3 regions of the Caballeronia sp. ATUFL_F1_KS39 genome follow, and region 3 is predicted to be linked to each of the others. Evidence: predicted binding sites of a transcription regulator. Region 3 holds the regulator's gene; each other region holds the start of a gene.
The links. Region 3 encodes FNR, which switches genes on or off when oxygen is low (the NO sensors DNR and NnrR bind a similar motif). Its sites were predicted from a motif close to TTGATNNNNATCAA; they were not measured.

Region 1: a site for FNR is predicted at 1,291-1,304, ahead of cyoA (ubiquinol oxidase subunit II). Genes of this name have one in related genera too.
Region 2: a site for FNR is predicted at 1,680-1,693, ahead of NCR93_RS17585 (OmpW/AlkL family protein). Genes of this name have one in related genera too.

The regions. Positions count from the first base shown of each region.
Region 1 is NZ_JALQDZ010000043.1:99,843-103,111, forward strand. Features, by position in the region: gene NCR93_RS23330 (peptidoglycan DD-metalloendopeptidase family protein) at 1-145, shown strand, start outside; gene NCR93_RS23335 (septal ring lytic transglycosylase RlpA family protein) at 200-724, shown strand; gene NCR93_RS23340 (hypothetical protein) at 829-1,053, shown strand; gene cyoA (ubiquinol oxidase subunit II) at 1,422-2,306, shown strand; gene cyoB (cytochrome o ubiquinol oxidase subunit I) at 2,310-3,269, shown strand, end outside.
Region 2 is NZ_JALQDZ010000036.1:95,228-98,496, forward strand. Features, by position in the region: gene NCR93_RS17575 (GFA family protein) at 1-204, opposite strand, end outside; gene NCR93_RS17580 (hypothetical protein) at 201-773, opposite strand; gene NCR93_RS17585 (OmpW/AlkL family protein) at 979-1,596, opposite strand; gene NCR93_RS17590 (hypothetical protein) at 1,845-2,138, shown strand; gene NCR93_RS17595 (hypothetical protein) at 2,140-2,643, opposite strand; partial or broken gene NCR93_RS17600 (helix-turn-helix domain-containing protein) at 2,759-3,151, opposite strand; gene NCR93_RS17605 (HD domain-containing protein) at 3,185-3,269, shown strand, end outside.
Region 3 is NZ_JALQDZ010000048.1:81,371-84,639, reverse strand. Features, by position in the region: gene NCR93_RS24985 (universal stress protein) at 1-103, shown strand, start outside; gene NCR93_RS24980 (response regulator) at 100-747, shown strand; gene fnr (fumarate/nitrate reduction transcriptional regulator Fnr) at 910-1,644, shown strand; gene NCR93_RS24970 (DUF1488 family protein) at 1,620-1,925, opposite strand; gene NCR93_RS24965 (hypothetical protein) at 2,020-2,331, opposite strand; gene NCR93_RS24960 (universal stress protein) at 2,384-2,830, opposite strand; gene NCR93_RS24955 (zinc-dependent alcohol dehydrogenase family protein) at 2,873-3,269, opposite strand, start outside.

The DNA of each region.
Region 1 (3,269 bases), on a different contig from region 3:
CAAGGAAGGGGCCGACGTAACGAAGGGGCAAGCCATCGCGACGATGGGCGCTCAAACGAATGGTCAGCCATCGCTGCTTTTCGAGGTGAGACGGGATCGTCAGCCAGTCGATCCCCTGCCCTACCTTTCCGACTGCGCTTCGTGATCCGTCGAACGTCAGGTCAGGTTACTTGCTCTCGAACAAAGCGATATGCACCGAATGAACATGCTTCAGCCGCGCATCCTCAGCGCCTTCGCCTGCATCCTGTTGATCGCCGGATGTGCAGCCTCTCTGTCCGAGCAAGGCAATGAGGGCGCTTCGACAAACCAACCGGCGAGCGCATCGAGCCTTCCGGTTCAATCCGCAAACGACGATTGCGTTTCGACCGAAATCACTTCATCCGACCGGCCGGACGAGACACCGACCGCGCGCGCGTACCATCAAGCCGGGATTGCATCCTGGTACGGGCGAACGTTTCACGGTCGACGCACCGCCAGCGGCGAGCGCTTCGACATGTATGCCATGACAGCGGCACATCGCACGCTACCGCTCGGATCGTGGATCCGCGTCACGCTTCCGGGAGGGAGCCCGTCCGTCCTCGTCCGAATCAACGATCGCGGTCCGGTTTCACGCAACAGAATCATCGATCTGTCATACGGGGCAGCCGCTGCGCTGGGCATTGTCCGGCGTGGTTCGGCCCAAGTCGAATTATCGACCGATTCCGGTTTCCATACTCCGTCGTAGACTGCCGCTCCCATGTCTCGACTCTCACACAAGCGGGCACCGTCCCCCCGCCTCCCACTCACCAAGGCAATGCTCCTTCCATTGCCGCCTATGCACCGCAACTCATGACGCGCCGGTCCTGCATCTTCCTGTTCGTGCTGATCTACCTTCTGGGTTGCGTCCTGGCTGCGATCGACACCAAGGGGAGTCCGATCGACGTGATGCAGGCGACCATGTCCGCATGGAGCGCTTCGAACCGCGAGGCCATTGCCGATGCGAGCCAGCGACGGCGCGATGAAATCGAGCGATCGAATGCCATTCGGGAATCCCGGCCTCTCGCCGGGCTTTAGCGAGAAGAACCGAAGAAGGCGCCTGAGCCGTGGCTTCACCTAGGCACGCGGCTCGGCTCCAACACGTGAGACGATCGAACCCGGCGAAGTTATCGCGGCGATCCATCGCGCGCGGCTCGAACACGCTTTGACGTCGCTTTATCACACTCGCAATTCCATCCCTTCGTTGTAGACTCGCCTGCTCCTTTCGGAGTAGGCAAAAAGTTCCGCCTTCGCGCGACACTCCGTCGCATCAACTTGATCTGAAACAAAATTTCAACCATTCGCGTCATCGCGAAAAATCGCGCGTGGCATGATCTTGACGCGGCGCAAAGCCGTGCAACGGCGTTCTTCCCGGGACGCTTCGATCATCGAAACCAGCGAATGCAATGAATGAAAATACCCAACGTTTAGCAGTGCCATTGTTATCGGGGTTGATAGCCAGTCTTTGTCTTTCGGGATGCAAGCTGGAGGTGTTGGACTCGAAAGGCGTGATTGGCGCAGCGGAATCGTCGCTGATCGCCACCGCGACTTACGCCATGCTTCTCGTCGTAGTCCCGGTGATCCTGCTCACCCTGTTCATCGCATGGCGCTATCGCGCGTCCAACACGAAGGCCACGTATGCGCCGAAATGGGCGCATTCCACGGCCATCGAAGTCGTGGTCTGGGCGATTCCCGCAGCCATCATCCTGTACCTCGGCATCCTCACGTGGAAAACCACGCACGAGCTCGATCCGTACAAGCCGCTGCAATCCGAAGTCAAGCCGATCAACGTCGAAGTCGTGGCGCTCGACTGGAAGTGGCTGTTCATCTATCCGGATCTTGGCGTCGCGTCGGTGAACCAGCTCGCGTTCCCGGTCGGCACGCCGGTGAACTTCCGCATCACGTCCGATTCGGTGATGAATTCGTTCTTCATCCCGCAACTCGGCAGCCAGATCTACGCGATGGCGGGCATGCAGACGAAGCTGCACCTGATGGCCGATCACGCAGGCGACTACGCAGGCATCTCGGCGAACTACAGCGGCAAGGGCTTCTCCGACATGAAGTTCCGTGCACTGGCCATGTCCAACAAAGACTTCGACGCGTGGCTGAAGCAGGTCAAGAACGCGCCCGAGAATCTGAGCATGGACGTCTACGCCGGCGTCGCGCGTCCGAGCGAAAAGGTCGCGGTGCGCTACTTCTCGACCGTCGATCCGAAGCTCTTCAACAACATCGTCGCGAAGTACAACTACGGCAACTCGGTCGTAGGCGCAAATTGTGTAACCAAGGGGTAAGCCATGTTCGGCAAACTAACGCTTGAGGCGATCCCGTACCACGAGCCAATCATCATGGGGGCGACCGTCTTCATGGCGGTCCTCGCGCTCGGTACGGTCGGCCTTATCACTAAACTCGGCAAATGGGGCTGGCTCTGGCGCGAGTATCTGACTTCGGTCGATCACAAGCGCATCGGCGTCATGTATCTGGTCGTCGCCGGGCTGATGCTCGTGCGCGGCTTCGCCGACGCCGTCATGATGCGCGTGCAACAGGCCATCGCGCTCGATGGGCCCGGCTATCTGCCGCCGCATCACTTCGACCAGATCTTCACGGCCCACGGCACGATCATGATCTTCTTCATGGCCATGGCGCTGCTGGTCGCGTTCTTCAACCTCGTCGTGCCCCTGCAGATCGGCGCGCGTGACGTGGCGTTCCCGTTCATCAACTCGCTGTCGTTCTGGATGACGGCCGTCGCCGCCATTCTGATCAACCTGTCGCTGTTCATCGGCGAGTTCTCGACGACGGGCTGGCTCGCGTATCCGCCGCTCTCCGAGACGCAGTTCAATCCGGGCGTCGGAGTCGACTACTATATCTGGGCGTTGCAGTTGTCCGGCGTCGGCACGCTGCTCACCGCGGTGAACTTCTTCGTGACGATCGTGAAGATGCGCGCGCCCGGCATGACGTGGATGAAGATGCCGGTCTTCACGTGGACGGCGTTCTGCTCGAACGTGCTGATCATGGCGACGTTCCCGATCCTGACCGTCGCGCTCGCGCTGCTTGCGCTGGACCGTTACCTCGGCATGCACTTCTTCACGAACGACGGCGGCGGCAACCCGATGGTCTACCTGAACCTGATCTGGGCCTGGGGTCATCCTGAGGTCTACATCCTGGTTCTGCCCGCCTTCGGCATTTACTCGGAAGTGGTCGCGACGTTCTCGAAGAAGCCGTTGTTCGGCTACAAGACGATGGTCTGGGCCACGTGC
Region 2 (3,269 bases), on a different contig from region 3:
GCCCGTCGCGGAGCTCGCCCACGCGACCGTGTCGCCCGTCACGGCAAACGCATGGCGCGGAAAGATCGCGTAAACGCCGAACGGCGCACCGTGGATGCGCCGGCACGTCATGCAGTGACACAGATTCACTTCCTTCGGCGCGCCCGCGACGCGCACCCGCACCGCGCCGCACGCACATCCCCCTTCGTGAAGCGGCTGATTCATCGGGTGAAGTAGCCGCGGTTCTGCATGCATTCGCTGTAGGCGCGCCAGTAGCGCGTCATCGGCGGCTCGGGCGGCGGCAGCGGCGGCATCTTCATGTCGCCGCCGTAGATCGCGTCGGATGCGCCGGATGCGCCCGCCGCCATCGATGCGGGCATCGCCGGCATGCCGGGCATCGCGCCGGATGCGGGATGCGGCAAGGCGGTCACGCCCGTCGCGCCGGACGCACCCGACGCGGCGATCGCCGCCGATGCGCCCGATGCAGGCGCCGCCGCAGACGCCGCGAGCGCACCCGATGCGCCCGCCGCACTCGCCGGCAACGGCGGCTCGACCGGACGCGGCGGCGTGAGCGTGCGCGTGTCGCGCTGCGCCTGAGCGTCGCGCGATGGCGCTTGCGACTCGCGCGCCATGTTCACTTTGGTCGTCTGATTGGCGTAGCCGTAGCAGGCGGCGTTATCGATCGATTGCTGCCACGCGCTCTGGCTGCGGCCTGGCACGGTGAGCGGCTGTTGCGCGAAGGCGGCGCCACACGCCGCGAGCAAAACGAATCCCGCGTAAGTGGAAGGTCTCATTGGCTTGCAGTTCCCCGATGCGGTTTTATTAGTCGTTGCAGTTTCTTGCGCCGCTCGGACACACTTCGAGCGACGCGAGTCTGCGCCGGGCCTGCTGTCAAGGATACCGCGCCCGCCGAACCGTCCACGCCAGAAGCACTGGCATCTTCCGCCAACTTTCAGACGATGCGCGGCGCGGCGCACATTTGCCGCGATGAACCGCGCATCAGAACTTCATGCCGACGCCAAGGCCGATCACCCACGGATCGATCTTGAGCGAGCCGAGATCGGCGCCGCCCGCCGATGCGCTCGTTCGCATCCAGATCTTCTTCACGTCGGCGTTGACGAACAAATTCTTCGCCACCTGTACGTCGACGCCCACCTGCAACGCCGGGCCGAAGCTGCTGTGCTTGATCGACACGGGCGTGTCGCCCGCCTTGAGCTTGTCGTTGTAGAAGTACGTATAGTTCACGCCCGCGCCGACATACGGACGCACGCGCCCCGCGTGATTGAAGTGATATTGCAGAAGCAGCGTCGGCGGCAGCACGCCTACGCCGCCAAGCCCGCCGATGTTCGACGTCACCTGATGCCGCGACGTGCCGAGAATCAATTCCACACCGATGTCATCGCGGATCATGTACGTGAAATCGAGCTCCGGCACGATCGCGTTGTTGACGTTGACACCGAGCGTGCCGAGCGTGCCCCCCGCTGTCACATCGGGCTGAATGCTGATCGCGCGCAGGCGAACCAGCACATCGCCGGCGTGGATGCCGCCCATCGCATCGCTCGACGATGCATCGCCTGCCGCCTGCGCCGCGCCCGCGAACAACGCCGCGCATGCCATGACGATTGCCCCGAGACCCTTTCTCATTTTTAGCTCACTCACGTTAAAAGTGAGAATTGTCCGAGCGAGGGTCGGTCGCGCCTTTGACCACAATCAACGCGCGCCAGACGCGCGCCGCCTATCGCGGCAAGCCTTGCGCGCGGACAAGCATGCTTTACGCATCGGCGGGTCTGCGACCGCGCGCCACTTGCGGGCGGGTCCGCGCCTTGCTGAACGAAGAGAACGTGCAGAACAAAGGGAGGAAGCAGATGAGACCCACAATCGGCACACTCGGGCGCATGACGGGGATTCTGCTCGGCGGCACATTGGCCGTCGTGGCGAGCGCGCAGCAGGCGCCGCAAAAACCGAACAAGCTCGATTACGACAGTACGCCCGCGTATCAGGAGAAAAACGTGACGCCGCCCGCTGCGGCCGCCGCGAATGCCAGCGATGCGCTGAAGACGCGGCCGGGCAAGACGTCATCGGGCAAGGGCGCAGCGCCCGACCGGCCGAACGGACTCGGCTTCGACTCGGGCGCGAGCGGCATGAGCAAGAAGCAGTAGATCACGCGTCGGCCGGCTTGTCCGGCCACGGCCACGTCGAATAGCGCGACGGCTTTTCCGCTTCCGCTTCCGCTGCCGGCGTGGCTTCGTGCGCAGGCGCCGCGCTCGTTGCGACTTCGGGGAGATCCTCGCCGAACCACGGCACTTCCTTGCGCCGCTCTTCCATGTAGGCGTTCCAGCCCTTCGCGTTGTCCGCGAAGAGATCGTGCTTCACGGTGTTCGCCAGCATCGGGCGATTCAGCGTTTCATCGAGCAGCGCTTTCGGCCAAACGAAAAACGCGCCCGATGCACGGCGGATGAAATCGCGCGGCGGCATGGTCGCGTCGACGAAGCCGAGCAGCGTGAAGCCCGCGAGCGCGTCGTTGCCCTTCACCGCTTCGCCGATGCTCGCGTATTCGTCGGCGCATTGGCTCAGGCAAAACACGGACTCCAGCACGTCGCCGAGATGCAGCAGCAGTGCGCGTCGTTCGTAGGGATCTTGCGTGGCGGTCTCTTGTTTCGTCATTCGCTGTTCCGATATGTCGAGGGTGGATTCTGCGGCGCGCGCACTGTCGCACGGGCCGCGTTCATCTCGAATTTTAGCGAACCCGGCGTCACGCGTCGGCGCGCCAGCGCCCCGATCACTTCACAAAGCGCGTGCGAAAGCTCAGTCGATAATCATTCGGCGATACACCGAGCCGCCGCGTGAACACGAGCCGCATGCGGTCCGCCGTGCCGAAGCCGCAGTCGTAGGCGATGGTTTTCAGCGGCGTGTCGCTGCTTTCGAGCATATTGCGCGCCGCGTCGACGCGCGCCCGTCCGACGAACTCGTGCGGCGTCAACTGCGCGAGTTGCACGAAGGCGCGCGCGAAGTTGCGCTCGCTCATGCCCGCGACGCTCGCCATGCGCGCGACGGACAGCCGCTCGCCGATGTGCTCCATGACGTACGCCTGCACTTTCGCGACCGGCGACGTGTCGTCGGCGGGGGCGCTCAGATACGGGCTGAACTGTGATTGTCCGCCGCGCCGCTGCGCGCTTTCATCGACTCACATTCCGGAGCTTCAAACATGAGCGAAATCATCGCAGGCATCAGCATTCCCGACAGCCAGATGGCGCGCGAAGCCACGCAACTCGTACGCGATACGGAACCCG
Region 3 (3,269 bases):
GCGGCGGATCGTGCTCGGCAGCGTCGCGGAAGGTTTCGCGCGGCTGTCGCGGTGTCCCGTTCTGCTGGTGCCGGGCCGCGAAACGGAAGAACCGAATCCATGACGACGAAAGTCCTGATCGCCGATGACCACGCGCTCGTGCGCGACGGCCTGCGCCATATCCTCGCGAACGCGCACGGCTTCGAGGTCGCCGGCGAAGCGAGCGACGGGCCGGGCACGCTCGCGCTCGTGCGCGCAACGGAGGCAGACGTGCTCGTGCTCGATCTGTCGATGCCCGGCCGCAGCGGCCTCGACCTGCTCAAGCAGATCAAGGACGAAAAGCCCGCGCTGCGCATTCTCGTGCTCACGATGCACGCCGAGCAGCAATACGCCGCGCGCGCGTTCAAGGCCGGCGCGTCGGGCTATCTGACGAAGGAAAGCGCGAGCGCGGAGCTGGTCGCGGCGGTCGCCAAGGTCGCGTCGGGCGGCGCGTACGTGAGCCTCGCGATGGCCGAACGCTTCGCGCAAAGCCTCACCGAACCTGACGATGCGCTACCGCATCAGCGATTGTCGAACCGCGAGTTCGAAGTGTTCCGGCGGCTGTGCGCGGGCGAATCCATCAGCGATATCGGCGAGGCGTTGTGCGTGAGCGCGAAGACCATCAGCACCTACAAAGCGCGCATCCTCGAAAAAATGCAGATTCCCCACGAAGCCGCGCTCGTGCGCTACGCGGTGCGCCATCAGCTTTTCGACGACGACAGCGCCTGAATCGAAGCGGCGCGTGTCGGCATTTCCCTACACGTCTTCCCGAATGCCTACGGCACGATCAGCCAGCACCGACATTTTTTCGAGACAGCGCACTCCATAATTGGACAGGTGACATGCGGGATCGCGCGTCGATGCGCGATCCGGTTCGACAGGAGGCGCAGCATGATTTCCGCGAGCGCAGACAGTCCCGGCATGCACGTCGACGCGAAGCCGCCGAGCACGCGTTGCTCGACGTGTTCGATGAAGCGCATCTGCATGCCGTCCGGCTTGTCGCCGGTCGATTATCAGCGTCTCGACGCGATGATCAGCTCGACGCGCTTCGTGCGGCGCGGCGAAACGCTTTTCCGCAGCGGCGATCCCTTCCAGAGTCTCTATGCGCTGCGCAGCGGCTGCTTCAAGACCGTCGTCATGCATCGCGAAGGACACGAGCAGGTCACGGGCTTTCATCTGGCGGCCGAGCCCCTCGGGTTCGACGGCGTGAGCACCGACCGCCACGCGTGCGACGCCATCGCGCTGGAAGACAGCGTCGTCTGCATCGTTCCGTTCGATCTGCTCGAATTGCTGTGCCGCGAAGTGAAGGCGGTGCAGCATCACGTTCATCGCATGATGTGCGGCGAGATCGTGCGCGAATCCAATCTGATGATGCTGCTCGGCACGATGACGGCGGAGCAGCGCGTCGCGGCCTTCCTGCTCAATCTGTCGACGCGCATGAAGGCGCGCGGCTATTCGCCCGCGCAATTCGTGCTGCGCATGACGCGCGAGGAAATCGGCAGCTATCTCGGGCTGAAGATCGAAACCGTCAGCCGCATGTTCTCGCGGCTGCAAAAGGCCGGCGTGATCGACGCGCGCGGCAAGGACGTGCGGATCCTCGATCAGGCGCGGCTCGAAGCAGTCTGAGCGCGCGCTTCGCGAAAGCGGAAAAATCCGCTGCGCAGCATCACCGACGTGCCGCCGACGCGGCTCAGCACATGTTCGGCGGCGCCTTCTATCGACGAGCGATGGCTCTCGAACGCCTGCTGCAGATCTTCCTCACGCCACGACGCCGCGCCGAAGTGATCCTCCAGCGCTTCGGCCGAAATGGTGCACTCGATCGGCTCACCGTCCGCGAAGGCGGCGAAAGTGAGCGAAGGGACATCGCCCTGATAGACGGGCGGCTGACTCGGAAACGTAACGATCATGCCGATACCTCGTGGAACGTTGATGCGACGCCAGCCGGCGCAGCGCATATCCACTTAGTTTTGGCCACGGTTTCGGAGCGCGTATTGATCTGGATCAAATCGCATCCGGCGCGCCGCGCTGAAGCAGCAGCTGAACGGCGTCATCGAATGTATGACGCAGCGCCGCGTTCACGTCGGCGTGTGTGCTGCGTTGCACCGTGACCTGCTCGGAATCGCGCGTGAGCAGAACCAGTTGCGCGTCGAAGACGGTGCGTCCCGCGCGATCGAGCGACGCCTTGATCGTGAGCCTGCAATCGACGATGTCTTTCGCGACGCCCGCAAGCCGCACGAGTTCGACGCCCGCTTCGCGTTCGATCGCGCTCGAGCCCGCGAAGCCGAGGCAGGCGATCTGCATTCCGAGGCCCATGTCATTGTTCTCCGGTCAGGCCATCGCGCGGGCGCGCCTCACTCGTCGTGGCTCACGCGTCTTTCGCGACATGCTTCGGTGCGCGCGTGAGCAGCACCGGACACGTCGAGCGTCTGACGAACGCTTCCGCGACGCTGCCGAGCGCGAGCCTGCGCAACCCGGTCCGGCCATGCGTGCCCATCACGACGAGATCCGCGGGCATGTGCACCGCGCGGCGCTGCAGGCACTTCGCGATCGTATCGGTGACGTTGCGCGTCTCCGCGAGTTCCGTTTCGCATTCGATGCCCGCATCGATCACGCGCGCATACGCGATATCGAGCGCGTGCCCGCCTTCCTCGCGCACGTTCACGCGATACTGCGCCGGATACGACGAAAGCGCGGCCACGTCGATCACGTACACGACATTCACTCGCGCACGCGCGCCGATGCGGATCGCTTCGTCGAGCGCGCGTTGCGAGCACTCGCTGCCATCGAGCGCAACCAGGATTTTGCGGTACATCGTTTTCCGGCCCGCACGGCTTCCCGCTGAAGGCCGCCCACTTCAGATTTCGATGATGACCTTCAGCGCGTTCGTTTCCGCCGCGCGGCCAAAGGTGTCGTAAGCGTCGAGCGCGCGCGCGAGCGTGAAGCGGTGCGTGATGAGCTGCTTCGGCTGCAGCCGCCCCGCGCGCACGGTCTTGAGCAGCATCGGCGTGCTGACCGTATCGACGAGACGCGTCGTGATGCTGATGTTGCGATCCCAGAGCGATTCGAGATGCAGATCGGCCTTCACGCCATGCACGCCGACATTCGCGATGGTGCCGCCCGCCGCGACGATCTGCTGGCACAGCTCGAAGGTCGCCGGCACGCCGACCGCTTCGACGGCGCAATCGACGCCCGCGCCATCGGTCAGACGCATGATCTCGGCGACGGCCTCTGTGCGCGCGATGTCGATGCAC